Regions from separate parts of the Streptomyces sp. NPDC012827 genome, predicted to be linked through region 2. Evidence: predicted binding sites of a transcription regulator. Region 2 holds the regulator's gene; the other holds the start of a gene.
The links. Region 2 encodes HspR, which represses chaperone genes until heat shock. Its sites were predicted from a motif close to TTGAGNNNNNNNNNCTCAA; they were not measured.
Positions count from the first base shown of each region.

Region 1 (14,659 bases), on a different contig from region 2:
AGGCGGCTGGTCGAAGGACGGCAGGACCCTGCCGGGCGCGCTCGACATCGAGTGGAACCCGTACGGCGCGACCTGCTACGGCAAGACCCAGACCGGGATGGTCGCGTGGATCCGGGACTTCCTGAACCGGTACAAGTACCGGACGGGGCGGGACGCGGTGATCTACACCGCCACGAGCTGGTGGAAGCAGTGCACCGGGAACTACTCCGGCTTCGGCGCGAGCAACCCGCTGTGGATCGCACGGTACGCCTCCGAGGTCGGCGAACTCCCGGCCGGCTGGCCGTACTACACGATGTGGCAGTACACCTCGTCCGGCCCGACGGTCGGTGACCACAACCACTTCAACGGGGACCTCTCGCGGGTGCAGGCCCTCGCGTACGGCGGCTGACGGCCCGTCCCGCCCGGCCGCTCCGGGCGCGGCCGGGCGGGGCGGCGGCTCCGCGCGGAGCCACGGCGGCTCCCGGGTGTGCGGCGGCACCCCGGGGGCCGCTCCGGCTTTTCCGGCCACCCCCTTGCCTATTGGTATGGACCAATGCGAGGCTCTACGGCGGCCGGACGTGTCCCCAACTCGCCCGCGCCCGAAGGTCGTTGTGCCACCGCTCGTCCCGTACTCCCCCACGCACGAGAGAGAGCCGCCGCATGAGGTCCCCCCGCCGCACCGCCGCCACCGGCGCCGCCGCCCTGTCCCTGTCCGCCGCCGCGCTCGTCGGCCTGACCCCCGGCACCGCGAGCGCCCACGGCGCCGTCTTCAACCCCGTCAGCCGTATCGCCGCCTGTTTCGCGGAGGGGCCCGAAACCCCCAGGTCGCAGGTGTGCAAGGACCTCGTCGCCGACTCCGGCACCCAGCCGCTCTACGACTGGAACGAGGTCAACATCGCCAACGCGGCCGGCAACCACCGGGCCGTCATCCCGGACGGCAGGCTCTGCTCGGCCAACCGCGAGAAGTTCCGGGCGCTGGACTGGGCCCGCACGGACTGGCCCGCGACGGCCGTCACCCCGGGCGCCTTCGGCTTCAAGGTCCGGGCGACGGCGGCGCACGTGGGCACGATGACCGTCTACATCACCAAGCAGGGCTTCGACCCCACCCGGCCCCTGAAGTGGTCGGACCTGGACCCGGCGCCCGTGGCCGTCCACGCCACCGCCCGGTCCACGACCGACGGCCACTACTCCTTCACCGGCACCCTCCCGGCCAGGACCGGCCGCCACATCGTCTACAAGGTGTGGCAGCGCAGCGACAGCCCCGAGGCCTTCTACAGCTGCTCGGACGTCACCTTCGGCGGCGGCACCGCCGCCACCGCGGCGAAGGCACCGACGGAGTCGAAGATCGCGGCGGGCGCCGCGCTCTCGACCGTGAGCCACGCGGGCCACGGCGGCGACGAGCGGCCCCCGGCCCTCGCCGCCGCGCACGCCGGGCCCGGCGAGGCCGCCGGAACGGGTACGGGCCCGGCGGCCGGGTCCGTGACGCACCGGGCCGCCGCCGAACCGGCCACCTCGCCGCTCCCGCTCGCCCTCGCGGGCGCCGGAGCCGTCACCGCCTTCGCGGCGGGCAGCCTGCTCCTGGGCCGCCGCCGGAACTCCGCCTCCGCCTGACGCCCCCGGCACCCGGCCGGGCCGGTCCGCCGCCTGGGTCCTGTCCGTGAAGGAGCGGCGTCCGCCCGCGGGGCAGGGCCCTGCTTCACGGACGCATGCGCCCTAGACGGACCGCCCGGCCGGGAAGAGGGCGGCCAGCCGGGGCAGCGCGGTGCGTCCGCCGGCCGGTCCCCGGGGTCCGGCCGGCGGCACACCGTCCTCGTCCCAGCCGTCGGGGCCGCCGGCGGCGCGGGCGTCGGCACCGTCCTCGTCTCCGTGGCCGTCGTGGCCGTCCCGCTCCCCGTCGGCGTCCGGCTCCTCCGCGTCCAGGATGTCGTCGACCGCGGCGTGGAACTCCTCCCCCTCGTCGTCCTCCTGGCCGGTCAGCTCGTCGTACACGTCCTGCGCGACGTACTCGAGCTCCTCCCACTCCGGCCAGGCGTCGTCGTCCCACTCCTCCTGGTGGCGGCCCACCAGCGCCCGGACCTCCGGCACGTCCGCGAGCGCGTCCGGGTCGGCGAGGACCGACTCGTACGTCTTCCGCCCCTGCCCCACCAGCCAGAGGGTGAAGTAGTGGAAGCCGTCGTCCGAGCAGCCGCCGCCCTCGATCAGGTCGGCCGCCCGCCACAGGGCCCGGGTGTCCGCCGCCTCGCACGCTCTCTCCAGCCGCACCTGGAAGGCCACGCTGTCGGCGGCCGGACGCCGCCTCAACTCCCCCGCCAGCCACTCCAGCCGCTCGTCCCGGTCACCGGATCGGCGGCTCAACTCGTCCATGAGAGCCCAGAAGGCATCGTCGTTCATACCGCCGAGCATGCCAGCCCCGGCCGACAAGGGCGGTGGGGCGCCCCCCTTCCGGGAGGCGCCCCACCGCCGTACCGTCACGGGCCGTCAGGCCGCGACCGCCCCGACCGGCACCTCGGCCGGTGCCAGCGCGATCTCCAGGACCTGCCGGACGTCCGTCACCGGGTGGACCTCCAGCTTCTCCAGGATCTCGGCCGGGACGTCGTCCAGGTCGGCCTCGTTCCGCTTGGGGATCACCACCGTGGTGATGCCCGCCCGGTGCGCGGCGAGCAGCTTCTGCTTCACGCCGCCGATCGGGAGGACCCGGCCGGTGAGGGAGACCTCGCCGGTCATGGCCACATCGGTGCGGACCAGCCGCCCGGAGAGCAGCGAGGCCAGCGCGGTCGTCATGGTGATGCCCGCGCTCGGCCCGTCCTTCGGGACCGCGCCCGCCGGGAAGTGGATGTGCACGCCCCGGTCCTTGAGGCCGGTGACGGGCAGCTCCAGCTCCGCGCCGTGCGAGCGGAGGAAGGAGAGCGCGATCCGCGCGGACTCCTTCATCACGTCGCCCAGCTGACCGGTGAGGGTCAACCCGGCGGCACCGGTCTCCGGGTCGGCGAGCGAGGCCTCCACGAAGAGGACGTCACCGCCCGCGCCGGTCACCGCGAGGCCGGTGGCGACGCCGGGGACCGCCGTGCGCCGCTCGGCCGGGTCCTGGGCCGACTCCGGCACGTGGTGCGGCCGGCCGATCAGGCCCCGCAGGTCGTCCGGGGTGACGGTGAAGGGCAGTTCGCGCTCGCCCAGTTCGTGCTGGGCCGCGATCTTGCGCAGCAGCCGGGCCACGGACCGCTCCAGGGTGCGGACACCGGCCTCCCGGGTGTACTCGCCCGCCAGCTTGCGCAGGGCGGCCTCCTCCAGGACCACCTCACCGGGCTCCAGTCCGGCCCGCTCCAGCTGCCGCGGCAGCAGGTGGTCGCGGGCGATGACGACCTTCTCGTCCTCCGTGTAGCCGTCGAGCCGGACCAGCTCCATACGGTCGCGCAGCGCCTCCGGGATCGCCTCCAGGACGTTGGCGGTGGCGAGGAAGACGACGTCGGAGAGGTCGAGTTCGACCTCCAGGTAGTGGTCGCGGAAGGTGTGGTTCTGCGCCGGGTCGAGGACTTCGAGGAGGGCGGCCGCCGGGTCGCCCCGGAAGTCGGAGCCCACCTTGTCGATCTCGTCGAGCAGCACCACCGGGTTCATGGACCCGGCCTCCTTGATCGCCCGGACGATGCGGCCGGGCAGGGCGCCGACGTAGGTGCGCCGGTGTCCGCGGATCTCGGCCTCGTCCCGCACGCCGCCGAGGGCGACGCGGACGAACTTGCGGCCCATGGCGTGCGCCACGGACTCGCCGAGCGAGGTCTTGCCGACGCCGGGCGGGCCGACGAGGGCGAGGACCGCGCCGCCGCGGCGGCCGCCGACGACACCGAGGCCGCGCTCGGCGCGCCGCTTGCGCACGGCCAGGTACTCGGTGATGCGTTCCTTCACGTCCTGCAGGCCGGCGTGCTCGGCGTCCAGGATCGCCTGGGCGCCGGGGATGTCGTACTGGTCCTCGGTCCGCTCGTTCCACGGCAGTTCGAGGACGGTGTCGAGCCAGGTGCGGATCCAGGAGCCCTCGGGGGACTGGTCACTGGCGCGCTCCAGCTTGTCGACCTCCTTGAGGGCGGCCTCGCGCACCTTCTCCGGCAGGTCGGCGGCCTCCACGCGGGCGCGGTAGTCGTCGGACTCGTCGCCCTCGGACTCACCGTTCAGCTCGCGCAGTTCCTTGCGTACGGCTTCGAGCTGACGGCGCAGCAGGAACTCGCGCTGCTGCTTGTCGACGCCCTCCTGGACGTCCTTGGCGATGGTCTCGGCGACGTCCTGTTCGGCGAGGTGCTCGCGGAGCTGGGCGGTGGCGAGCCTGAGGCGGGCCACCGGGTCGGCGGTCTCCAGGAGTTCGACCTTCTGCTCGACGGTGAGGAAGGGCGAGTAGCCGGAGTTGTCGGCGAGGGCGCCGACGCCGTCGATCTGCTGGACGCGGTCGACGACCTGCCAGGCGCCGCGCTTCTTGAGCCAGCTGGTGGCCAGCGCCTTGTACTCCTTGACGAGCTCGGCCACGGCGCCGGGCAGCGGGTCGGGCACGGTCTCCTCGACCGCGGTGCCCTCGACCCACAGGGCGCCGCCGGGCCCGGTCGTACCGGCGCCGATGCGCACCCGGCCGCGCCCCCGGACGAGCGCGCCGGGGTCGCCGTCGGCGAGCCGCCCGACCTGCTCGACGGTCCCGAGGACGCCGGTGGCGGCGTAGGTGCCGTCGACCCGGGGCACGAGGAGCACCCGGGGCTTGCCGGTCCCGGGGCGGGCCGCGGCCTGGGCGGCCTCGACGGCGGCCCGTACGTCGTTGTCGGACAGGTCCAGCGGCACCACCATTCCGGGCAGCACGACCTCGTCGTCGAGCGGCAGCACAGGCAGAGTGAGCGGCGCGGTCACCTTGGACTCAGAAGCCATGATCTCCCCTTCGGCAGTCAAGTTGAGCTGTACGCACTCAATGCTCATGAGCCGATGAATGTTCCCCGCCCGCTGTTCGCTCTGAGCGATCACCGGCGGACGCCGGTTCCGTCCGGCGCTCCGCGCCGGGGAGAGGCACGCTCGGACCATGACGCGACGTGGACGGGCACGGTGGAGCGGGGCCCTGCTTCTGGCGGTGGTGGTGGCCGTGGGGGGGAGCGGCTGCGGGTCAGAGGCGCCGTCCTCGACCGGAGGGGCTTCCTCGCCCGGCCCCACGACGACGACCGGGCAGGCCTCGCCGCCGCGCCAGGAGCCGAGCGGCCAGGAGGTGCTGGTGGAGGTCGCCGTCACCGGCGGTTTCGCGGGGGTGAACAACCGGCTGGTCGTCCGCGAGGACGGCGGCTGGACCCTGCACTCGCGCACCAAGGAGCCGCGCGGCGGCCGCCTGACCCCCGACGAGGTGGCCCGGCTGCGGGCCGCCCTTGAGGACCCCGCGTACGACCGGGTGCCCGCCCGGCCCACCGGTGAACCCGTCCGGGACGGCTTCCAGTACGCCGTCGCCCACCACGGCCACCGCGTCGTCGCCACCGACGGCGCCGTACCGCCCGCGCTGCGGCGCGTCCTCGACGCCCTCCCGGAGGGCGGCCCGCCGACGAGCCCCTGAGCTCCCGCCAAAAGGGACGTACGGCCCCGCCGTGGACCGAGGCCGGCCGCGCCGGGCGACGGACGGAGCGTGAGACCGGCGCCCGGGCACCCGGAACGGTTCGTGCGCAACGGTCGGGGGGCGGCCTTCGCCCCGGGCACCGCGCTCCGTGCCTGGCGCATCCCGGGCGTCCCGACTTCCCGAATCCCCCGGGGGGCGGATTTCGGCCACCCCCGGTCGCCCGCGGCGGCGGGTCCCGCGCCCCGTTCCGTAACGCGTTTGTCCCGCCCGCGCCCCGCCCGACAGGATGACCGGGAGCCATCAGCTGCCGAGACGAGAGCGGAGTGAACCCGATGTCCAGCCCCGTCACCCTCGACCGCCGCGAGGGACCGTACGGAGAAGTGGTGCTGCGGCGCCGCGCCGAGCACTTCGAGATCATCGCCAACGGCACCTTCCTGATGGACACCTCCGACGGGCGCTCCGAGCGGCTGCTCGTGGACGCGGCCATGGACGCCCTGGCCGAGGACGCCCGGGCCGGCGCCGCGGTCCTCATCGGCGGGCTCGGGGTGGGGTTCTCGCTCGCGCACGCCGCCGCCGACCCGCGCTGGGGGCGGATCGCCGTCGTGGAGCGGGAGGAGGCGATCATCCACTGGCACCGGCGCGGCCCGCTCGCCGCGCTCTCCGGGACGGCGCTGGCCGACCCGCGGACCGTGATCCTGCACACGGACCTCGTGGAGTACCTGCGGACCTCGCCCGACACGTACGACGCGCTGTGCCTGGACATCGACAACGGTCCGGACTGGACGGTGACCGAGGACAACGAATCCCTCTACGCCGCCGAGGGGTTGGCGGCCTGCGCGGCCCGGCTCAACCCCGGCGGGGTGCTCGCCGTGTGGTCCGCGCGGCCCTCCGCCGATTTCGAAAGCTCGTTGCGGAATGCCGGATTCAGCGGGGTACGGACCGAAGAGATCCCCGTTGCCCGGGGCGTCCCGGACGTGGTCCACCTCGGCATCAGGCCTGCGTAGCCGGGACGCCGCCGGTACCTCTAGGCTGCTGCACCGACATCGGCGACGCGAGGCGGGGCAATGGAGCAGACACACACCACTCACCAGGGTGCGGCCACTCCGGGGGCCCAGCGCAGGGTGCTCGTCGTCGAGGACGACGCGACCATCCTGGAGGCCGTCTCGGCCCGGCTGCGGGCCGAGGGATTCCTCGTGCAGACCGCGGCCGACGGCCCCGCGGCCGTCGACGCCGCGGAGGCCTGGCAGCCGGACCTGATGGTCCTCGACGTGATGCTGCCCGGCTTCGACGGCCTGGAGGTCTGCCGCCGGGTGCAGGCCCAGCGGCCGGTCCCGGTCCTGATGCTGACCGCCCGCGACGACGAGACCGACATGCTGGTCGGGCTCGGGGTCGGCGCGGACGACTACATGACGAAGCCGTTCTCGATGCGCGAGCTGGCCGCCCGGGTGCACGTACTGCTGCGCCGCGTGGAGCGGGCCGCCCTGGCGGCGGTGACCCCGCGCAGCGGCATACTGCGCCTGGGCGAGCTGGAGATCGACCACGCGCAGCGCCGGGTGCGGGTGCGGTCCGAGGACGTGCACCTGACGCCGACCGAGTTCGACCTGCTGGTCTGCCTGGCGAACACCCCGCGGGCGGTCCTCTCCCGCGAACAGCTCCTCGCCGAGGTGTGGGACTGGGCGGACGCCTCGGGCACCCGGACCGTCGACTCGCACATCAAGGCGCTGCGCCGGAAGATCGGCGCCGAGCGGATCCGTACGGTGCACGGCGTCGGATACGCGCTGGAGACCCCGGCGCCGTGAGCCGCGCCGCGGACCGTGCCGCGAACCGCGTCCCGAACCGTGCCGTGAGCCGGCCGGGCAGGCTCACGCGGCCCGGCGGGCCCCCGGCCGGGCGCACCGGGCGGCGGATCTCGATCTCGATCAAGACCAAGCTGGGCGCCCTCGTGGTCGGCGCGGTGCTGCTGACCTCCGCGCTCGCCCTCGTGGCGATCCGGACCTCCACCGAGTTCCGGTACATCACGATCTTCGCGATGATCGCGACCCTGCTGATCACGCAGTTCGTCGCGCAGTCCCTGACGGCGCCGCTGGACGAGATGAACACGGTGGCGGGCTCGATCTCGCGCGGCGACTTCAGCCGCCGGGTGCGGGGCGCGGACCGGCGCGACGAGCTGGGCGACCTCGCCTCCACCATCAACCGCATGGCGGACGACCTGGAGGCCGTCGACCGGCACCGCAAGGAGCTGGTGGCCAACGTCTCGCACGAGCTGCGCACCCCCATCGCCGCGCTCCGGGCCGTCCTGGAGAACGTCGTGGACGGGGTCTCCGAGGCCGATCCCGAGACCATGCGCTCGGCGCTCAAGCAGACGGAACGCCTCGGCCGGCTGGTGGAGACCCTGCTGGACCTGTCACGTCTCGACAACGGTGTCGTGACGCTCCGGGCCCGCCGCTTCGAGGTCTGGCCGTACCTCTCCGGGGTGCTGCGGGAGGCGAACCTGGCCGCGTCCCAGCGCGGTCTGTCGTCGACGTCGGGCCTGCACCGCCGTACGGACGTCCACCTGCATCTGGACGTGTCGCCGCCCGAACTGACCGCGCACGCGGACCCGGAGCGGCTGCACCAGGTGATGGCGAACCTCATCGACAACGCGGTGAAGCACTCGCCGCCGCACGGCCGGGTCACCGTCCGGGCCCGCCGCGGCCCGTACCCGGACTCGCTGGAGCTGGTGGTCGAGGACGAGGGGCCGGGCATCCCGGAGGCGGAGCGGCACAAGGTGTTCGAGCGCTTCAACCGGGGCACGGTGCCGAATCAGCACGGCCCGGGGAGCGACGGCGGGACCGGCCTGGGGCTGGCCATCGCCCGGTGGGCGGTCGATCTCCACGGCGGCGGGATCGGAGTGGCCGAATCCTCACGCGGGTGCCGCATCAGAGTCACTCTTCCGGGCAGTCTTCCCTACAGAGATTGACGTAGGGTTCGAACCGGAAGCGCACGTTCTGCGTGTACGCGGGCAGGACGTGATCAGGGATGCGGCCGAAGGCGGCCGTAGCCGTGTTTTTCCGTACCCTCACACAGGGGGAACCACGTTTGTTTCCCGCCATTCACGGCGCCGAAACGCCGCGTCAAGTGTGACTTGCGCGACGTTGGAGTGCCCGGCCTGCACCTCCCGGCCGGACAGGCGTAGCCTTTATTTCCGCTGTCCATCACCTTGTGAAGCGGAAGAGGGCGGTTGCCGCCGTGTCGTCTCAGTCCCCCAGTACCCCGAGCTCCCCGACCGACCAAGACGGGGCGGGCAAGAGCCCCGCGACCGCCTTCGGTGCCAATGAGTGGCTCGTCGACGAGATCTACCAGCAGTACCTCCAGGACCCGAATTCGGTCGATCGTGCCTGGTGGGACTTCTTCGCCGACTACAAGCCCGGAGCGTCGGAGACCCCCGCCGCCCCGGCCGCCACCACGCCGAGCGCGCCGGCCGCGCCGCAGACGGGCCCCGCACAGGCCGCGCCTGCCGCTCCCGCCGCCGCCCCGGCCGCCGCCGTACCCGCCCCTGCCGCCGCTGCGGCACCGGCCCAGCCGAAGCCGGCCGCGGCCCCCGCAGCCCCGGCCGCCGCGAAGCCCGCCGCCGCCGCTCCGGCCCCGGCCAAGGCCGCCGCCCCGGCCGCCAAGGCCGCGGAGGCGACCGAGGCCCCCGCCGGCCCCGAGCTGATCACCCTGCGTGGTCCCGCCGCGGCCGTCGCGAAGAACATGAACGCCTCGCTGGACATGCCGACGGCCACGTCCGTCCGCGCCGTCCCGGTGAAGCTCCTGTTCGACAACCGGATCGTCATCAACAACCACCTGAAGCGCGCCCGGGGCGGGAAGATCTCCTTCACCCACCTCATCGGCTACGCGATGGTGCAGGCCATCAAGGCCATGCCGTCGATGAACTGGTCGTACGCGGAGAAGGACGGCAAGCCCACCCTGGTCAAGCCGGAGCACGTCAACTTCGGCCTCGCCATCGACCTGGTGAAGCCCAACGGCGACCGCCAGCTCGTCGTCGCCGGCATCAAGAAGGCCGAGACGCTGAACTTCTTCGAGTTCTGGCAGGCCTACGAGGACATCGTCAAGCGCGCCCGCGTCGGCAAGCTGACGATGGAGGACTTCACCGGCGTCACGGTCTCCCTGACCAACCCCGGCGGCCTCGGCACCGTCCACTCCGTGCCGCGTCTGATGCCCGGTCAGTCGGTCATCATGGGCGTCGGTTCCATGGACTACCCGGCCGAGTTCCAGGGCACCTCCCAGGACACCCTGAACAAGCTGGGCATCTCCAAGGTCATGACCCTGACCTCGACCTACGACCACCGGGTCATCCAGGGCGCGGCCTCCGGCGAGTTCCTGCGGATCGTCTCCAACCTCCTCCTCGGCGAGGACGGTTTCTACGACGACATCTTCAAGGCGCTGCGCATCCCCTACGAGCCGGTCCGCTGGCTCAAGGACATCGACGCCTCGCACGACGACGACGTCACGAAGGCCGCGCGCGTCTTCGAGCTCATCCACTCCTACCGGGTCCGCGGCCACGTCATGGCCGACACCGACCCGCTGGAGTACAAGCAGCGCAAGCACCCCGACCTGGACATCACCGAGCACGGCCTCACCCTGTGGGACCTGGAGCGGGAGTTCGCGGTCGGCGGCTTCGCCGGCAAGTCGATGATGAAGCTCCGCGACATCCTCGGCGTGCTCCGCGACTCGTACTGCCGCACCACCGGCATCGAGTTCATGCACATCCAGGACCCGAAGCAGCGCAAGTGGATCCAGGACCGCGTCGAGCGCCCGCACGCCCGTGTGGAGCGCGAGGAGCAGCTCCGCATCCTGCGCCGGCTCAACGCCGCCGAGGCCTTCGAGACCTTCCTGCAGACGAAGTACGTCGGCCAGAAGCGGTTCTCCCTGGAGGGCGGCGAGTCCGTCATCCCGCTGCTCGACGCGGTCATCGACTCGGCCGCCGAGTCGCGCCTGGACGAGGTCGTCATCGGCATGGCCCACCGCGGCAGGCTGAACGTCCTCGCCAACATCGTCGGCAAGTCCTACGCGCAGATCTTCCGCGAGTTCGAGGGCAACCTCGACCCGAAGTCGATGCACGGCTCCGGCGACGTGAAGTACCACCTGGGCGCCGAGGGCACCTTCACGGGTCTCGACGGCGAGCAGATCAAGGTCTCCCTGGTCGCCAACCCCTCCCACCTGGAGGCGGTCGACCCGGTCCTGGAGGGCGTCGTCCGCGCCAAGCAGGACATCATCAACAAGGGCGGCACGGACTTCACGGTCCTGCCGGTCGCCCTGCACGGTGACGCGGCCTTCGCGGGCCAGGGTGTCGTGGCCGAGACCCTGAACATGTCGCAGCTGCGCGGCTACCGCACGGGCGGCACGGTCCACATCGTCATCAACAACCAGGTCGGCTTCACCGCCGCCCCGGAGTCCTCGCGTTCCTCGATGTACGCGACCGACGTGGCCCGCATGATCGAGGCGCCGATCTTCCACGTGAACGGCGACGACCCGGAGGCCGTGGTCCGCGTCGCGCGGCTCGCCTTCGAGTTCCGCCAGACGTTCAACAAGGACGTCGTGATCGACCTCATCTGCTACCGCCGCCGCGGTCACAACGAGGGCGACAACCCCTCGTTCACCAACCCGCAGATGTACAACCTGATCGACAAGAAGCGTTCGGTGCGCAAGCTGTACACCGAGTCGCTCATCGGTCGCGGGGACATCACCCTGGAGGAGGCGGAGCAGTCGCTCCAGGACTTCCAGGGCCAGCTGGAGAAGGTGTTCGCGGAGGTCCGTGAGGCCACCGCCGCCCCGGCGCCGACGCACGTGCCGGACGCCCGCGCCGAGTTCCCGGTCGCCGTCACCACCGCGGTCTCCCAGGAGGTCGTGAAGCGGATCGCCGAGTCGCAGGTCAACGTCCCGGAGCGGATCACGGTCCACTCGCGCCTGCTGCCGCAGCTGCAGCGCCGCGCGGCCTCGATCGACGACGGCACCATCGACTGGGGCTTCGGCGAGACCCTCGCCATCGGCTCCCTGCTGATGGAGGGCACCCCGGTCCGCCTCTCCGGCCAGGACACCCGCCGCGGCACCTTCGGCCAGCGCCACGCGGTGCTGGTGGACCAGGAGACCGGCGAGGACTACACCCCGCTGCTCTACCTGACGGAGGACCAGGCCCACTACAACGTCTACGACTCGCTGCTCAGCGAGTACGCGGCGATGGGCTTCGAGTACGGCTACTCGCTGGCCCGCCCGGACTCCCTGGTCGTCTGGGAGGCCCAGTTCGGTGACTTCGTCAACGGCGCGCAGACCGTCGTCGACGAGTTCATCTCCTCGGCCGAGCAGAAGTGGGGCCAGACCTCCGGCGTCACGCTGCTCCTGCCGCACGGTTACGAGGGCCAGGGCCCGGACCACTCGTCCGCCCGCCCGGAGCGCTTCCTCCAGCTGTGCGCCCAGGACAACATGACGGTCGCCATGCCGACGCTGCCGTCGAACTACTTCCACCTCCTGCGCTGGCAGGTGCACAACCCGCACCACAAGCCGCTCATCGTCTTCACCCCGAAGTCGATGCTGCGTCTGAAGGCCGCGGCGTCCAAGGTGGAGGAGTTCACCACCGGCGGCTTCCGCCCGGTCATCGGGGACGAGTCGGTCAACGCGGCCGACGTCCGCAAGGTCGTCTTCTGCGCGGGCAAGGTCTACTACGACCTGGACGCCGAGCGGAAGAAGCGCGGTGTCACGGACACGGCGATCATCCGGGTGGAGCGCCTGTACCCGCTGCCGGGTGCCGAGCTGCAGGCCGAGATCTCCAAGTACCCGAACGCCGAGAAGTACCTGTGGGCCCAGGAGGAGCCGGCGAACCAGGGTGCGTGGCCGTTCATCGCGCTCAACCTGATCGACCACCTCGACCTGGCGGTCGGCGCGGACATCCCGGCGGGCGAGCGCCTGCGCCGGATCTCGCGCCCGCACTCCTCCTCCCCGGCGGTCGGCTCGGCCAAGCGCCACCAGGCGGAGCAGCAGCAGCTGGTCAACGAGGTCTTCGACGCCTGACCCGGTCACCGCGTACGGAGTACGGAGGCCCGGCACCCCTCTCGGGGGTGCCGGGCCTCCGGCGTTCCCGGCCGACCGCCGGGGCGCCGGGGGGCACCAGGGCGCGCCGGGGGTACGGCCTATCCTGGGCGTATGTACTTCACCGACCGTGGCATCGAGGAACTGGAGAAGCGGCGCGGCGAGGAGGAGGTCACCTTCGAGTGGCTCGCCGAGCAGCTGCGGACCTTCGTCGACCTCAACCCCGACTTCGAGGTGCCGGTCGAGCGCCTCGCGACCTGGCTGGCCCGCCTCGACGACGAGGACGAGGACGAGTAGAGGCCGCGTGGCGGCCTGCGGCGGGCGGTGGGCCGCCGGTCCGGTACGGCGGGGGCAGGTGCGGCACGGCGCCGGTACGGGCTCCACGCGTGCGTGGCTTCGGACGGGCGGCGGTACGGCGCCGGTACGGGGCTCCGCGCGCGGGGGCGCCGGTCAGTCGGCGCGCAGGCGGTCGTAGGTGAGGCCCAGGGCTCCGTGGGCGACGAGGACGGTCCCGGCCGTCGCCCAGGCGCCGCTGCGGCGGCGCAGGGCCCACAGCAGGAGCGGTAGGCCCGCGGCGAGCTGCGCGGCGGCGAGGGCACGCGCCCGGGGGCCCCGCAGGTAGGGGCCGAGGGGGCTCTCCTCCACGATGTCCAGTTCGGCGCGTACGGCGTCGCGCAGGCCGCCGCCCTCCAGTTGTTCGGCGCCCTGCGCGAGTGCGGCGGAGCGCAGCCGGTCCGTGTCCTCACCGGGGCCGATCCCGGGCGGCAGGGCGAGCCCGGTGCGGGCGAGGACGGCGACGAGGCCGACGAGGCGGGCCGTGCCGTGGGCGTCCGGGTCGGGGGCGGTGAGCGGTTCGAGGTCCTGGACGTCCAGGACGGGGTCGAGGCCGAGGCGGTCCGCGAAGGTCCGCATGGCCTCGTCCTCGCCGGCGGGCGTGCCGTCCGCGAGCCACGTGTAGCCGACGGTGCGCCGGAACCCCGCGGCCAGGACGAAGCCGGCACGTTCGCCGTCCCACCAGAGCGCGAGGACGGGCCAGGTGGCGGCGGTGACCGCGAGGGCGGTGGCCCAGCCGCTGACGACGCGTTCGACGGGTTCCCCGCCGTGGAGCCAGGGGGTGCCCTCGGGCACGAGGACGCTCCAGTCCGTCCCGGCGGGGGCCAGCAGCACGTGTTCCCCGAGGAGCGGGGCCGGCGGCCTGACCAGCGAGGGTGCGGCACGGCAGAGCAGCAGCGCCCCGGCGGGGCTCGGTCGGGAGGTCGCGTTCATGCGCCCTACGCTAGGTCAATTTGTCCGCTTAGGAGGGAGATTGCGACGACCCTGTCAGGGGAGAGTCAGGGTTGACTTCCCCTCGCCGCGATATATCGTGTATGAGGAAAGACGCGATATGTTGCGTTGCCGATACGGGAGGTCAGCACCATGACAGAGTGGTCCGTCACCGAGCCGACGAAACTCACGCCGACCGGGCCCGTGACGCGCCTCCAGGTCCGTGTCGTCAACGGCGCGGTGAACGTGGTGGGGACCGAGGAGGCCTCCGCGCGGGTGGAGATCTCCGAGATCGAGGGGCCGCCGCTGATCGTGTCGCAGGAGGGCTCGACGCTGACCGTCAGCTACGAGGACCTGCACTGGAAGGGCATCCTCAAGTGGCTCGACCGCAAGGGCATGCGGCGCCGGGCCGTGGTGTCCGTGGCCGTGCCCGCGGGCGTGGACGTCGAGGTGGGGGTGGTCGGCGCCGAGGCGGTCGTCTCCGGCATCCGGGGGCGTACGGAGGTGCGGGGCGTCACCGGCGACACGACGCTCGTGGGACTCTCCGGCCCGGTCCGGGCGGAGACGGTGTCGGGCGCCCTGGTGGCCCAGTCGGTGACGGGGGAGCTGAGGGTGAACTCGGTGACCGGTGACGTGACGGTCATCGAGGGCGCCGGGGCCTCCGTGAAGGCCGACACGATGAGCGGGGACATGGTGATCGACCTCGCCGGGGCCGGTCAGGACGGGCCGCCGGCGGACATCCGGCTCACCAGCGTGTCCGGCGAGGTCGCGATCCGGCTGCCGCATCCGGGCGAC
Region 1 is NZ_JBIBBY010000001.1:418,003-432,661, forward strand. Features, by position in the region: gene ACFY60_RS01825 (lysozyme) at 1-388, shown strand, start outside; gene ACFY60_RS01830 (lytic polysaccharide monooxygenase) at 640-1,590, shown strand; gene ACFY60_RS01835 (DUF4240 domain-containing protein) at 1,693-2,370, opposite strand; gene lon (endopeptidase La) at 2,458-4,872, opposite strand; gene ACFY60_RS01845 (hypothetical protein) at 5,021-5,536, shown strand; gene ACFY60_RS01850 (spermidine synthase) at 5,869-6,540, shown strand; gene ACFY60_RS01855 (response regulator transcription factor) at 6,601-7,335, shown strand; gene ACFY60_RS01860 (ATP-binding protein) at 7,443-8,495, shown strand; gene ACFY60_RS01865 (multifunctional oxoglutarate decarboxylase/oxoglutarate dehydrogenase thiamine pyrophosphate-binding subunit/dihydrolipoyllysine-residue succinyltransferase subunit) at 8,765-12,583, shown strand; gene ACFY60_RS01870 (DUF6104 family protein) at 12,716-12,898, shown strand; gene ACFY60_RS01875 (hypothetical protein) at 13,052-13,867, opposite strand; gene ACFY60_RS01880 (DUF4097 domain-containing protein) at 14,018-14,659, shown strand, end outside.
Region 1: lon (endopeptidase La) is a predicted target of HspR. The motif match lies at 4,895-4,913, and genes of this name have one in related genera.

Region 2 (14,659 bases):
CGGCCGGGCGTCCCGCGCGCCCCGCCGCCGGGCCGGCCGCCCGGCCGGGATCCCGCTGCAGGAGGGACATGAGCAGCGGGATCTCGGCGCCGATGAGCACACCGATGGCGAGCGAGAACGCGACCAGCACGTAGCGTGACTCGCCGAGCCAGGCGAAGGCCGCGTACAGCGCCATGGCCGAGCAGCCGCCGATGAGCGCGAGCCCGCCCTCCACCAGGCCGAAGCCGACGGCGGCACGGCAGCGCAACCGCTTGGCGAGGAGCGAACCCACCCCCATCGCGAAGACCATCACGGAGAGCACGACGGAGGCCTGGGTGACCGAGTCACCGATCAAGTAGGAGGCCAGGGCGACGAGTTCGAGCTCGTAGACCAGCCCGCAGGCGGCGCAGACGAAGACCACGGCCAGGACCGGGTACCGCACCGTGTCGCGCGGCCGCACGGGCGGCCGCCGCCGCACCCTCGTGCGTGGCATGGTCACGGTCGGCTCGATCATGGCCGTAACGCTACGTCACGCCCTCTGCGCCCTTTGTCACCCACACGAGTGCATCTGGAGCGCCAGGAGGGCGCATCAGAGTGTTGCCGGCATACGCACGCCGATCCGGGTCCTGGTGACCACCAACTGTCCTTCCTGCGGGTAGGCGTGCCAGGTCCGCCAGCGCAGCTGCCCTTCGTGACGCTGCGCCAGCATCGCCGTGAAGGCGTGCGGGGAGCCGGGGAAGGTCCCCGCGAGGCCGTGGGGGTGGTCGGCCACCAGGGCGAGCAACTCCTGCGCACGGCCCGCGAAGGAGCCGTGCGAGAGCGTCTCGACGCGGGCGGCGAATTCGTACTCCCACTCACCGACGCGCTTGGAGACGCCGAGCGGGAGAGGTGTGCTGCTGCCCGGCATACATGCGACGGTCTCCGAACACGTCCGTCCCTCCTCCTCCAGGAGGACCTGATGGGAGGCGCCGAGCAGTCTCAACTGGAGCTTGGCGCCGGAGAGTTCGAGATCGAGCACGGCGAGGGCGGGCAGCGGCTCCCGCCCGAGCGCCCAGGCCAGATCGGCGGCGCGCGTATCGGTGTAGGAGGTCTTCAGGGTCGTGAGCATGGGTCGGCTCCGCAAACACGGTTTGACGGGTGGGCCGGGGGCGCCCCGGAGAAGGGTTTCAACGGGAGTGGGGGATCGCCGGCTCGGGTCCACACACGGTCCGAGGGCTGTCTCTGTCAGGAGCGAGAGAATCACGGACGCCGGACGACTCGCAGCGTTTTTACCCAACTTGCTGTGTTTTCCAACCCCTTCGGGGACATCTCAGTTCAATTGTTCAATCGGAATCGATCGTCTCCGACCAGTCCTGAGCCTCCGGCCGATCACTCGTCGCCGGTGTCTCAGTCACCTCCGCCCCCTCCTCCGCAGCCGCCGCCACCACCGCCCCCTCCTCCGCAGCCGCCGCCACCGCCGCAGCTCCAGGAGCCGCCGCAACCACCGCCCCCGCCGCCGTCCGCCCAGCCGCGGTGCTTGCGCCTCGGGCCGGAGAAGCGGTGACGGACGGTGGAGACCACGCCGACGAGGATGATCAGACCGAAGATCGCGACGAGAGCACCCATGGGAGCCACACACCTTTCAGCTGCACGAGGAGGACGAGCTGGAGCACGAGGACGAGCAGGAGGAGCAGGAGGAAGAGGAGGAGCACGACGCGGCGGCCGGGTCCCCCGACCCGCACGAGGACGACGAGGACGAGGTGGAGGACGTCCCGCCGGAGGCACCGGCCGGGCCCGCCCACCAGCTGTCCCCGCCGCGCGTGTGGACGGTGGTGCGCAGCCCCCGGGCCACGACCCCCACGACGGCCCCGAGCACCAGCGCGATGCCGAGGACGAACAGTGCGATGTTCATGCCAGGGCGATCCCCTCACGGGACCCGTGCCAAAGCGCACTTGAGCAACTCCAGAGCTTCCCCCCAGGATGACGGTCATGACACGACCGCCGCTCAACCGCCGCCTCGCCGAGTTCGGCACGACGATCTTCGCCGAGATGTCCGCGCTCGCCGCCCGGACCGGTTCGATCAACCTCGGTCAGGGCTTCCCCGACACCGACGGCCCGGAGGAGATCCGGGAGGCCGCGGTCCGCGCGCTGCGGGAGGGCCGCGGGAACCAGTACCCGCCCGGTCCCGGCGTCCCCGAACTGCGGACCGCCGTCGGCGACCACCAGCGCGAGCGGTACGGCCTGGTGTACGACCCCGACACCGAGGTCCTGGTCACGGCCGGCGCGACCGAGGCCATCGCCGCGGCGCTGCTGGCGCTGGTCGAACCGGGGGACGAGGTCGTCGCCCTGGAGCCGTACTACGACTCGTACGCGGCCTGTGTCGCCATGGCCGGCGGGACCCGCGTCCCCGTCACCCTCCGGCCCCACGAGGGCGCCTACGTCCTCGACCTGGACGAACTCCGGGCGGCCGTCACCGACCGCACCCGGCTGATCCTCCTCAACACCCCGCACAACCCCACCGGCACCGTCCTCACCCGGGCCGAGCTGACGGCGATCGCCGAGCTGGCCGTCGAGCGGGACCTGCTCGTCGTCACCGACGAGGTCTACGAGCACCTGGTCTTCGACGGGGCCGAGCACGTGCCGATCGCGACCCTGCCCGGCATGCGGGAGCGGACCGTCACCATCGGCTCCGCCGGCAAGACGTTCTCCTTCACCGGCTGGAAGGTCGGCTGGATCACCGCGAGCCCCGAGCTGACCGCCGCCGTCCGCTCCGCGAAGCAGTTCCTCACGTACGTGTCCTCCGGGCCGTTCCAGTACGCGGTCGCCGAGGCCCTGCGCCTCCCCGCCGCCTACTTCGACGGCCTCCGCGCGGACCTGAGCGCCAAGCGGGACCTGCTGTGCGAGGGGCTCGCCCAGGCCGGCTTCGAGGTCTACCGCCCGGCCGGCACCTACTTCGTCACCACCGACATCCGCCCCCTCGGGGCCACCGACGGCTTCGCCTTCTGCCGCTCCCTCCCCGAACGCGCGGGCGTCGTCGCCATCCCCAACGCCGTCTTCTACGATCACCGCGACCAGGGCGCCCCCTTCGTCCGCTTCGCCTTCTGCAAGCGGACCGAGGTCCTGGAGGAGGCCGTCACCCGTCTCAAGCGCCTCGCCTGACGAGGCCGGGGAAGCACGACGGAGCCCGGCCCCCCTCGCGGGGGCCGGGCTCCGTTCCGTGGTGCCGGGGAACCTACTGGTCGCCCTCGGCCTTGTCCTCCGGGGAGGCGAGGCCGAACTGCTCCACGATCCACTTGTCGAACTCGATCGAGGCGCGGACCCAGCTCACCGTGGAGGACACGAAGTGCTCCAGGGCGACGCCGGTGCCGATCAGCATCTGGGCCTCGCCGATGAGGCGGAGGGTGGCGGAGCCGTCCTCGTCCTCGTGGAGGTGCGTGTAGACCTTGGGCCACAGGGTGCGGCGGTTCCAGTCGTCGATCGCGTCCAGGATCTTGGCGCGGTCGTCGGCCGAGTGCGGGCGGTCGTAGAACGTCCGCACCGAGAAGACCTGCTGCTCGTCCTCTCCGCGGAACATGAAGTACGTGCGGAATTCCTCCCACGGCGCCGCGAGGTCACCCTCGTCGTCGACGACGTACTTCAGCTCCATCTGGTCGAGGAGCTGCTTGACCAGGTCCTGGTCGGGGACGACGGGGCCCGCCGGTCCTGCGGCCTGAGGCTGCGGCTGGCCCCCGAAATTCGGAATCGAGGACGGGTCGATGCTCACCGTGTATTTCCCTTCGTACGGATGCCCGCCATCCTCCCCCATGCCGGGCGGTCGGTGGCAAGCCCCGCCACGCGACATCCGCCGAGATCCGCTCCCGGCTGACACGATCTCGCCCGCGTGGGGGCGCCCGGGCCCCCGCGCGGGGGCCCGGGCGGCGGGCTCAGGCCGTGACCGGGCCGACGATCAGGCCGTCCTCGAAGCGGTCGACACGGACCGTGTCGCCGTCGCGGACCTCGCCCGCCAGGATCTCCCTGGCGAGCCGGTCCCCGATCGCCGTCTGGATCAGCCGGCGCAGCGGCCGGGCACCGTACGCCGGGTCGTTGCCCTCGTCGGCCAGCCACTCCAGGGCCGCGGGCGTGACGTCCAGGGTCAGCCGGCGCTCGGCCAGCCGCTTGGCGAGGCGGCCGATCTGGAGCTGCGCGATCCGGCCCAGCTCGGTCTTGTCGAGCGCGGAGAAGACCACCAGGTCGTCCAGCCGGTTGAGGAACTCCGGCTTGAAGCTCGCCCGCACGACCTCCAGGACCTGCTCCTTCTTCTCCTCGGCGGAGGACAGCGGGTCCACGAGGTACTGGCTGCCCAGGTTCGAGGTGAGGATCAGGATCGTGTTGCGGAAGTCCACGGTCCGGCCCTGCCCGTCGGTGAGACGGCCGTCGTCCAGGACCTGGAGCAGGATGTCGAAGACCTCCGGGTGCGCCTTCTCCACCTCGTCCAGGAGCACCACGCTGTACGGGCGCCGCCGCACGGCCTCCGTGAGCTGACCGCCCTCCTCGTAGCCGACGTAGCCGGGGGGCGCGCCGACGAGCCGGGCGACCGAGTGCTTCTCGGAGTACTCCGACATGTCGATGCGGACCATGGCCCGCTCGTCGTCGAAGAGGAAGTCCGCGAGCGCCTTCGCCAGCTCCGTCTTGCCGACGCCCGTCGGGCCGAGGAAGAGGAAGGAGCCCGTCGGCCGGTCGGGGTCCGCGATGCCCGCGCGGGTGCGGCGCACGGCGTCGGAGACGGCCCGTACGGCCTCGGTCTGGCCGATCAGCCGCTTGCCGAGCTCGTCCTCCATGCGCAGGAGCTTCTGCGTCTCGCCCTCCAGGAGACGGCCGGCGGGAATGCCGGTCCAGGCGCCCACCACGTCCGCGATGTCGTCCGGGCCGACCTCCTCCTTGACCATGGTGTCCTTCGACGCCTCCTGCTGGGCCTCGGCCTCGCTGGCCTCCTCCAGCTCCCGCTCCAGGGCGGGGATCTCGCCGTACAGCAGCTTGGAGGCGGTGTCGAAGTCGCCGTCGCGCTGGGCGCGCTCGGCGCGGCCCCGGGCCTCGTCCAGCCGCTCCTTCAGCTCACCGACCCGGTTGAGGGACTGCTTCTCCTTCTCCCAGCGGGCGGTCAGGCCGCGCAGCTCCTCCTCGCGGTCGGCGAGGTCGCGGCGCAGCTTCTCCAGGCGCTGCTTGCTGCCCTCGTCCGTCTCGTTCTTCAGGGCCAGCTCCTCCATGCGGAGCCGGTCGACCGAGCGCTGCAGCTCGTCGATCTCGACGGGCGAGGAGTCGATCTCCATACGGAGCCGGGAGGCGGCCTCGTCCACCAGGTCGATGGCCTTGTCCGGCAGGAAGCGGGAGGTGATGTACCGGTCGGAGAGGGTCGCGGCGGCCACCAGGGCGGAGTCGTTGATCTGCACCTTGTGGTGGGCCTCGTACCGGCCCTTGAGACCGCGGAGGATCGCGATGGTGTCCTCGACCGAGGGCTCGGCCACCAGGACCTGCTGGAAGCGGCGCTCCAGGGCGGGGTCCTTCTCGATCCGCTCGCGGTACTCGTCGAGCGTGGTCGCGCCGACCATGCGCAGCTCGCCACGGGCCAGCATCGGCTTCAGCATGTTGCCGGCGTCCATGGCGGAGTCGCCGCCGGCGCCCGCGCCGACGACCGTGTGCAGCTCGTCGATGAACGTGATGATTTGGCCGTCGCTCTCCTTGATCTCGGAGAGGACCGTCTTCAGGCGCTCCTCGAACTCGCCGCGGTACTTGGCGCCCGCGACCATCGCGCCGAGGTCCAGGGAGACCAGCCGCTTGTTCTTCAGCGACTCGGGCACGTCGCCCTTCACGATGCGCTGGGCGAGGCCCTCGACGACGGCGGTCTTGCCGACGCCGGGCTCACCGATGAGGACGGGGTTGTTCTTGGTGCGGCGGGACAGCACCTGCACGACCCGCCGGATCTCGTGGTCGCGGCCGATGACCGGGTCGAGCCGGCCCTCGCGCGCGGCGGCCGTGAAGTCCGTACCGAACTTCTCCAGCGCCTTGTACTGGCCCTCCGGGTCGGGAGTGGTCACCCGGCGTCCTCCCCTGGTCTTCTCGAACGCGTCGAGCAGCTTGGACGCGCTCGCGCCCTGCCGGTCGAGGATCTCACCCGCCGGCCCGCCCTTGGCGGCGATGCCGATGAGCAGGTGCTCCGTCGACAGGTAGTCGTCCCCGAGCTCCTTGGCCCGGCGGTCGGCGTCGGCGATGACGGCGAGGAAGTCGCGGTTGGGCTGCGGAGGCGCGACCGTGGACCCGGTGACGCTGGGCTGGGCGGCGAGAAGCCGCTCGGCGCCCGCGCGGACGGCGGCCTGGTCGGCCTCGACGGCGGCGAGCAGGTCGGTGATGTTCTCGTTGTCCTGACCTGCCAGCAGGGCGAGCAGGAGATGGGCGGGGGTCAGATCCGGGTGTCCGTCGGACACGGCGCGGCTCGTGGCCGCGTTGATCGCGTCCCGGCTCCTGTTGGTCAGTTCGGCGTCCACGGTGCGGTGCTCCTCCTCGACGTCGTGGGTCCTGGGGGGGTGTCCCTCTTATCTGACCCTTCCAACGTACACAAAGTTGAGTCTATTCCACTCAAGGTGCTGCTGGGAGTCCCGCGCCGGGGGTAGTTTCCGGGGCATGGCCACCGACCCGCGCAACCCCAGCGACTCGTATCTCGCCTTCTGGCGCGAGTACCACATGTGCACGCTCACCACACCCCGCCCGGACGGCTCCCCGCACGTGGTCGCGGTCGGTGTCACGTACGACCCGGAGGGCGGCGAGAAGGGCATCGCGCGGGTCATCACCGACAGGAACAGCCGGAAGGTGGCCAACGTCCTGGCGGCCGGCGCGGACGGGGCGCGCGTGGCGGTCTGCCAGGTCGACAAGAGGCGCTGGGCCACCCTGGAGGGCGTCGCGCGCATCCGCACGGACGCGGAGACGGTCGCGGACGCGGTCGCCCGCTACACCGAGCGCTACGGACGCACGCCCGGCCCGAACCCGGGCCGGGTCGTCATCGAGATCGCCCTCACCCGGGCGATGGGCCGCGCCTGACGCCCGGTGCGCGGAGCGCGGGCGGGCGGGAATGCGCGGGCGCAGCACAGCGGCGCCATCGCGTTTCAGGTCCGCGATGGCGCCGCTGTGTGGGGGAAGTGCCTGAGCGACTTGTAACGACGGGGGAATCGCTCAGGCACTGCGGGGGGTGGCGGTGATGGTCTCGGCCTCGATCAGCTGGTGGTCCCGCTGGTCGAGATTGACGAAGATCATGCCGTACCGGATGGCACAGCGGATGGGCTGCGGGGCGCCGCGGGGACGGCGCAGACAGCGGTAGGCGCGGATGTCCTCGTCGTCCTCGCGCCTCACGAGGATGGGCTCACCGAAGAGGGTGACCATCAACGACTCGCCACGGTGCGGCACCGCGGTGACGAGATCGATGAAGTGCCACCCCGAGCGGTAGGCGCTCGCCATCTCGCGTCGGAACCTGGGGTCGTCGGGAACGTTCATGTGCCCGCTTAGCTCCAGCCGGGGTCGTCGAGCTCGGCCGGCGCGACGTGCCAGCCCGGGTCGTCAAGGGCGGTCGTCACGTCGGCGGGTGCGAGATGCCAGCCCGGGTCGGCGGCCAGTACGCCCGCCGGGGCCGAGTTCCAGCCGGGGTCCTGCGTTCCCCCCACCACGCCCACTGCGGCAGCCGCGATGAAGGCGACTCCGGCCACTGCGCTTATGAGCTTCTTCATCATCACCGAACAACCTCACTTGAAGACAACGTCTCTCACAACGTCTCTTTCCGACCCCCGCGAGACAAGACGATGACTTACTCTCTGCGCCTGCACCACCAAACCCAGGCATCATGTTCCTGAGATGCAGGAGCCTGGGGGTGTACATATGCGGAAACAAGCGGACGAAACCGGTCACCCTCATTCGCATGCGGAGCTCTGTGACGCGGGCTCCGAGCTGTACGCGTCCGCCCTCCGGACCGGACGAATACCCCGGTCAGAAGCGGTCGCGGCGCCCTGCCTCCTCGACCTCTCCCTGCTCCACCCCGACCCGGACGACGCCCAGTGGCTCCGGCCGGTTCCGCCCTCCGCCGCGCTGGCACAGCTTCTGCAGCCCATCGAGCGCGAGATCCTCGAACGCCGGCGGCTCACGGTCGCCCTCTCCGACGCGTTCGAGCCGTTCATGGCCATCAGCGCCCTCGACTCGGCGAACACCCACGCCATCACCGTGCTCGAAGGCATCGACCGGATCAACACCACCCTCGACCGGGTCGTCGCCAACTGCCGCAAGGAACTCCTCACCGTCCAGCCCGGTGGCGGCCGTCCCGCCCACGCCCTGAGCGAGGCACTCCAGCGGGTCTCCCCGCTCCTCGGCCGCGGCATCGACATGCGCACGCTCTACCAGCACACCGCGCGCCACACCGAACTCACCCTGGCCTACCTGGAACACGTCGGCCCCGAAGTCCAGGTCCGCACGCTGGAGCAGATCATCGACCGGCTCATCATCGTGGACCGCGAGGTGGCCTTCATCCCGGCCCGCAGTGACCGCCAGGTCGCCCTGGAACTCCGCCACCCCGGCCTCGTCGCCTACCTCGGCGGCGTCTTCGACCAGTTCTGGCAGCTGGCCGTGCCGATCCGCGAGGAGATCCCCTACGACATCAAGACCGACGACATCAGCGGTGTGCAGCGCTCCATCGCCCGCCTCCTCGTCGAAGGCCACGTCGACGAGGCCATCGCCCGCCGGCTCGGCATGAACGTCCGGACCTGCCGCGCGCACATCGCCAAACTCGCCGCCGCCCTCGGCAGCGGCAGCCGCGCCCAGCTCGGCTACCTCATCGCCCGCTCCGGCATCCTCGACCAGGACGCCTGACCCCCGGACGCCGCGACCGGGACGCCCGAAACCCCTGGATCCCTCACCCCATGTACGTACAGATCGACCTCGACGGCCCCGCCGGCACCCTCCGGGTCTCCGGGCACGGCCTGCCCACCGTGGAGCTGGTGCGCGCGCCCGGGACCGAACCCGACGCCCACACGCCCATCGGCACCCGCAAGGCGGCCCTGCTGCGGCTCACCGTGGACGGGGAGCCCGCCGTCATCCGGCCGGCCCGTGGGCGGCTGCTGCGGCGCTCCTACCGGGTGGACGTACGCACCGGCGGCAGCCGCTACCGGCTCGTACCGACCTCCTACGACTCCAGCCGGCTGACCCGCGACGGGCAGCGGGCCGGCAGCCTGATCTGCTCCGGGGACGGGCGGGTCATCGACACCTGGGAGGACGGCGCGACGCCCCGGGACATCGCCGTCGGCACCGCCCTGGCCGCCGCCTTCGGCACCGGGGCCGCGCCCTGGTTCGAGACCGTCGGCGACATCGTCTCCGAGCTGATCCCCTGACCCCCGGACCCCGCGACGGCGAGAGGCCCCTCCACACCCGTGGAGGGGCCTCTCGGTTCAACCGGCAGCGGGCGAGGTCAGTCGCCGCGCTTGGGCCGCCAGACCACCAGCGCGCTCGCCTGCTGCACGTCCTGATAGGGCACCAGATCCCGCCGGTACGAGGCGTGGACCTGCGCCTCGCGCTGCCGGATCGCCGCCGCCGCGCCCTCGACCGCGGCGGTCAGCTCCGCGACCCGGTTCTGCAGCGCCGCGACCTGGTTCTCCAGCTCGATGATGCGCTTGATTCCGGCCAGATTGATGCCCTCGTCCTGCGACAACTGCTGCACCTGGCGGAGCAGTTCGATGTCCCGGGCCGAGTAGCGCCGCCCGCGGCCCGCCGTACGGTCCGGGGAGACCAGACCGAGGCGGTCGTACTGCCGCAGGGTCTGCGGGTGCAGACCCGAGAGCTGGGCCGCCACCGAGATGACGTACACCGGGGTCTCGTCGGTCAGTTCGTACGGATTGCGTCGGCGCCCTTCCACCGGGTCACGCTCCCTTCGCTGCCTGGAACAGCTCCGCCCTCGGGTCCTCCGAGGCCGTCGCCTCGCGGTAGGTCTCCAGGGCCTCACGGGCCTTGTCGTCCAGCTCCTTCGGCACCGCGACCTCGATCGTGACGAGGAGGTCGCCGCGGGTGCCGTCCTTGCGGACCGCGCCCTTGCCACGGGCGCGCATGGTGCGGCCGTTCGGAGTGCCCGCGGGCAGCTTGAGGGTGACCGCGGGGCCGCCGAGCGTCGGCACCTTGATCTCGCCGCCGAGCGCCGCCTCCGCGAAGGAGACCGGCACCGTGACGGTCAGGTTGTCGTCCTTGCGGCCGAAGACCGGGTGGGCGTCGACGTGCACCACGACGAACAGGTCGCCGTTGGGCCCGCCGCGCTCGCCCGGCGCGCCCTTGCCCCGCAGCCGGATCTTCTGGCCGTCGGACACGCCCGCCGGGATGCGGACCTGCATGGTGCGGGAGGACTTGGCCCGCCCGCTGCCCTTGCAGACCTCGCACGGGTTCTCGGCGATCAGGCCGCGGCCCTTGCAGTCCACGCACGGGTCGGTGAGCGAGAAACCGCCGCCGCTGCCGCGCGAGACCTGCCCGGTGCCGACGCAGGTCGGGCACACCCGGGGGGTGCCGTTCTTGTCGCCGGTGCCCGAACACGCCGCGCACGGCTGCTGGCTGGACATCCGCAGCGGTACGGTCGCGCCCTCGATGGCCTCGGTGAAGCTGAGCGTCACCTCGGACTCGATGTCCGCGCCGCGGCGGGGCTGGGTGCGGGCACCCGCGCCGCCGCGGTTGAACAGCCCGCCGAAGACGTCCCCGAGGCCGCCGCCGAAGCCGCCGGCCCCGGCGGGACCGCCCTGGGCGCCCCCGAAGAGGTCGCCCAGGTCGAAGTTGAACGAACCGCCGCCCGGGCCGCCGGCCCGGAAGCCGCCGTTCCCGAAGAGGGCGCGCGCCTCGTCGTACTCCTTGCGCTTCTTGGGGTCACCGAGGATGTCGTTGGCCTCGGAGATCTCCTTGAAGCGCTCCTCGGCCTTGACGTCACCCTTGTTGGCGTCCGGGTGGTTCTCGCGGGCGAGCTTCCGGTACGCCTTCTTGATCTCGGCCTCGGTGGCGTCCTTGGGGACGCCGAGGACCTTGTAGTAGTCCTTCTCGACGAAGTCCTTCGTGCTCATCGACGTCCCTCCTTCCGGACTGCTCCGGCACTCATGGCGTCACCCCTCGTCGGGGGCACCGCTCTCCTCGTCGGACGCCTTCTTCTCGTCCTTGGCACCCGACGTGCCGGCCGTGCCCGCCGCGCCCGGCTGGGGCTCGGCGACGGCGACACGCGCGGGCCGGATGGTCCGCTCGCCGATCCGGTACCCCGGCTGCAGGATCGCCACGCAGGTCGTCTCGGTGACGTCCGGCGCGTAGCTGTGCATCAGGGCCTCGTGGATCGTCGGGTCGAAGGGCTCGCCCTCCTTGCCGAACTGCTGGAGGCCCATCTTGGCGACGACCGTCTCCAGCGACTCGGCCACCGACTTGAAGCCGCCGACCAGTTCGCCGTGCTCCCGCGCGCGGCCGATGTCGTCCAGCGTCGGGAGCAGCTCGGTCAGGAGGCTCGCGACGGCGATCTCCTTGACCGTGACGCGGTCCCGCTCCACCCGGCGACGGTAGTTCTGGTACTCCGCCTGGAGGCGCTGGAGGTCCGCCGTGCGCTCGGTGAGCGCGGCGCGGGCCTGGTCCAGCTCGGCGGTGAGGCCGACGGCCTCCTCCGGCTGCTCGCTCTTCGCGTCCCCGGCCGGGGCCGCCGCGTCCTCGGGGGACTCGGCGGCCTCGGCGGCGTCCTCAGGGGTGGCGCCGGAGGGGACGTCGGGCTTCTCCTCGAAGCCCGGAGTCTCCTCGGTCACGCCTGGCCACCCTTCGGCTTGTCCTCGTCGACGATCTCGGCGTCGACGACGTCGTCGTCCTGGCCCTGAGCCTGGCCGGCGTCGCCGCCCGCGGCCTGGGCGGCCTGGGCGTCGGCGTAGAGGGCCTGGCCGAGCTTCTGCGAGACGGCCGCGACCTTCTCGGTGGCCGTGCGGATCTCGGCGGTGTCCTCGCCCTTGAGCTTCTCCTTCAGCTCGCCGAGCGCGGCCTCGACCTCGGCCTTGACGTCACCGGGGACCTTGTCCTCGTTGTCCTTGAGGAACTTCTCCGTCTGGTAGACGAGCTGCTCGCCCTGGTTGCGGGACTCGGCGGCCTCGCGGCGGCGGTGGTCCTCCTCCGCGTACTGCTCGGCCTCCTGGCGCATCCGGTCGACCTCGTCCTTCGGCAGCGAGGAGCCGCCGGTGACGGTCATCTTCTGCTCCTTGCCCGTGCCCAGGTCCTTCGCGGTCACGTGCATGATGCCGTTGGCGTCGATGTCGAAGGAGACCTCGATCTGCGGGACGCCGCGCGGGGCCGGCGGGAGGCCGGTCAGCTCGAACATGCCGAGCTTCTTGTTGTACGCCGCGATCTCGCGCTCGCCCTGGTAGACCTGGATCTGCACGGACGGCTGGTTGTCCTCGGCCGTCGTGAAGATCTCGGACCGCTTGGTCGGGATCGTGGTGTTGCGCTCGATGAGCTTGGTCATGATGCCGCCCTTGGTCTCGATGCCGAGGGACAGCGGGGTCACGTCGAGGAGCAGGACGTCCTTGACCTCACCCTTGAGGACACCGGCCTGGAGCGAGGCGCCGATGGCGACGACCTCGTCCGGGTTCACACCCTTGTTGGCCTCCTTGCCGCCGGTCAGCTCCTTGACGAGCTCGGCGACGGCCGGCATGCGGGTGGAGCCACCGACGAGGACGACGTGGTCGATCTCGTTGATGGAGATGCCCGCGTCCTTGATGACGTTGTGGAACGGCGTCTTGCAGCGCTCCAGGAGGTCCGCGGTCAGCTGCTGGAACTGGGCGCGCGTGAGCTTCTCGTCCAGGTGCAGCGGGCCCTCGGCGGAGGCGGTGATGTACGGCAGGTTGATCGAGGTCTCCGTGGAGGAGGACAGCTCGATCTTCGCCTTCTCGGCGGCCTCGCGCAGACGCTGGAGGGCCATCTTGTCCTTGGCCAGGTCCACGCCGTGGCCGTTCTGGAACTGGGTCACCAGGTAGTCGACGACGCGCTGGTCCCAGTCGTCACCACCGAGGTGGTTGTCACCGTTGGTGGCCTTCACCTCGACGACGCCGTCGCCGATCTCCAGGAGGGACACGTCGAAGGTGCCGCCACCGAGGTCGAAGACGAGGATCGTCTGGTCGTCCTTGTCGAGGCCGTAGGCCAGGGCGGCGGCGGTCGGCTCGTTGACGATGCGCAGGACGTTGAGGCCCGCGATCTCACCGGCCTCCTTGGTCGCCTGGCGCTCGGAGTCGTTGAAGTACGCCGGGACGGTGATGACCGCGTCGACGACCTTCTCGCCCAGGTAGGCCTCGGCGTCGCGCTTGAGCTTCTGCAGGATGAAGGCGCTCATCTGCTGCGGGTTGAAGCTCTTGCCGTCGATGTCGATCTTCCAGTCGGTGCCCATGTGGCGCTTGACCGACCGGATGGTCCTGTCGACGTTGGTGACGGCCTGGCGCTTGGCCACCTCGCCGACGAGCACCTCGCCGTTCTTCGCGAAGGCGACGACGGACGGCGTGGTCCTGGCGCCCTCGGCGTTGGTGATGACGGTGGGCTCGCCGCCTTCCAGAACGCTGACGACGGAGTTAGTCGTGCCCAGGTCGATGCCGACCGCACGTGCCATTTCGATTCCTCCAGCTGACTGACTTGAGTGGAACTGACTCAAGGATGCACGACGGGGTGGTGCGCGTCAACAGACCTGAGCGGGGGCGACTCAACTCTTCGTCGACGCTCCCACTCAAAGGAGCGGGCGGGGCGCGTCATTCCCGGCCCCCGGGACGCATGGATGAGAGAGTCCGCATGCCCCGCCAGGGGCAAAGCAGGCATATCCCCCGAACATCCCACGAAGATCGCACGACGAAGGGGTCCGGCGCATGACGGCCAAGCGCGCACTCGACCTCCTGGGCGGCCTCGCGCTGCTCACCGCCCTCTCCCCGCTCCTCGCCGCCGTCGCGGTCTCCGTCGCCGTCGGCTCGGGGACGCCCGGCGGCGGGGTGCTGCGCCGCAGGACCGTGGCCGGCCTGCACGGCCGGCCCTTCACGATGCTGACCTTCCGCACCCGCGGCCCGCTGGCCGCGCTGCCCCTGCTGCTGCACGTCGTCCGGGGGCAGATGTCCCTGGTGGGCCCGTGCCCGCTGGCGCCCGGCCACCGCGAGTGCGCCGGCGAGGGGCGCCGGCGGCTCTCCGTGCGCCCGGGACTCACCGGTCCGTGGCAGATCAGCGGGCGCTCGGAGCTGCCCTGGGAGGAGCGCGAGCTCCTCGACCTCCACTATGTGGACCACCACTGGCTGGGGATGGATCTGGCGATTCTGGCGCGTACGCTTCCAGCAGTGCGCAGACGTCGCGCAGGACGCACGGGCCGCACCGGCCGCGCGGACCACACGGGTCGTACGGGCCGCACCGGCCGTACCGGCCCCGAGGACCGTCCCGGCCGCGCGGCAAGGGTTGCCTGAGCGACACAGATCACCGCGAGGTCCGCTACAGTGCGCGGCCCCGAACGGGTAATCTCAGCACGGACTAAATAAGTTACCGCTTAGTAGGCCCGAGCCCGTGGCCCGCTCGAGGAGCCCGTCATGCAACTCGCCGCGATCATCGTGTCGCTGACGCTGACCGTGGTCGGCGTTGCCCTCTTCGCGCGAGCCATCGCGCAGATCTACCGGTTCGTGAAGCTCGGCCAGCC
Region 2 is NZ_JBIBBY010000002.1:436,190-450,848, reverse strand. Features, by position in the region: gene ACFY60_RS05495 (polyamine aminopropyltransferase) at 1-493, opposite strand, end outside; gene ACFY60_RS05490 (DUF2617 family protein) at 569-1,087, opposite strand; gene ACFY60_RS05485 (hypothetical protein) at 1,366-1,584, opposite strand; gene ACFY60_RS05480 (hypothetical protein) at 1,601-1,870, opposite strand; gene ACFY60_RS05475 (pyridoxal phosphate-dependent aminotransferase) at 1,948-3,117, shown strand; gene ACFY60_RS05470 (YbjN domain-containing protein) at 3,191-3,721, opposite strand; gene clpB (ATP-dependent chaperone ClpB) at 3,882-6,476, opposite strand; gene ACFY60_RS05460 (pyridoxamine 5'-phosphate oxidase family protein) at 6,613-7,026, shown strand; gene ACFY60_RS05455 ((2Fe-2S)-binding protein) at 7,159-7,476, opposite strand; gene ACFY60_RS05450 (hypothetical protein) at 7,485-7,706, opposite strand; gene ACFY60_RS05445 (helix-turn-helix transcriptional regulator) at 7,855-8,835, shown strand; gene ACFY60_RS05440 (hypothetical protein) at 8,886-9,353, shown strand; gene ACFY60_RS05435 (heat shock protein transcriptional repressor HspR) at 9,431-9,874, opposite strand; gene dnaJ (molecular chaperone DnaJ) at 9,879-11,051, opposite strand; gene grpE (nucleotide exchange factor GrpE) at 11,091-11,765, opposite strand; gene dnaK (molecular chaperone DnaK) at 11,762-13,603, opposite strand; gene ACFY60_RS05415 (sugar transferase) at 13,854-14,432, shown strand; gene ACFY60_RS05410 ((Fe-S)-binding protein) at 14,553-14,659, shown strand, end outside.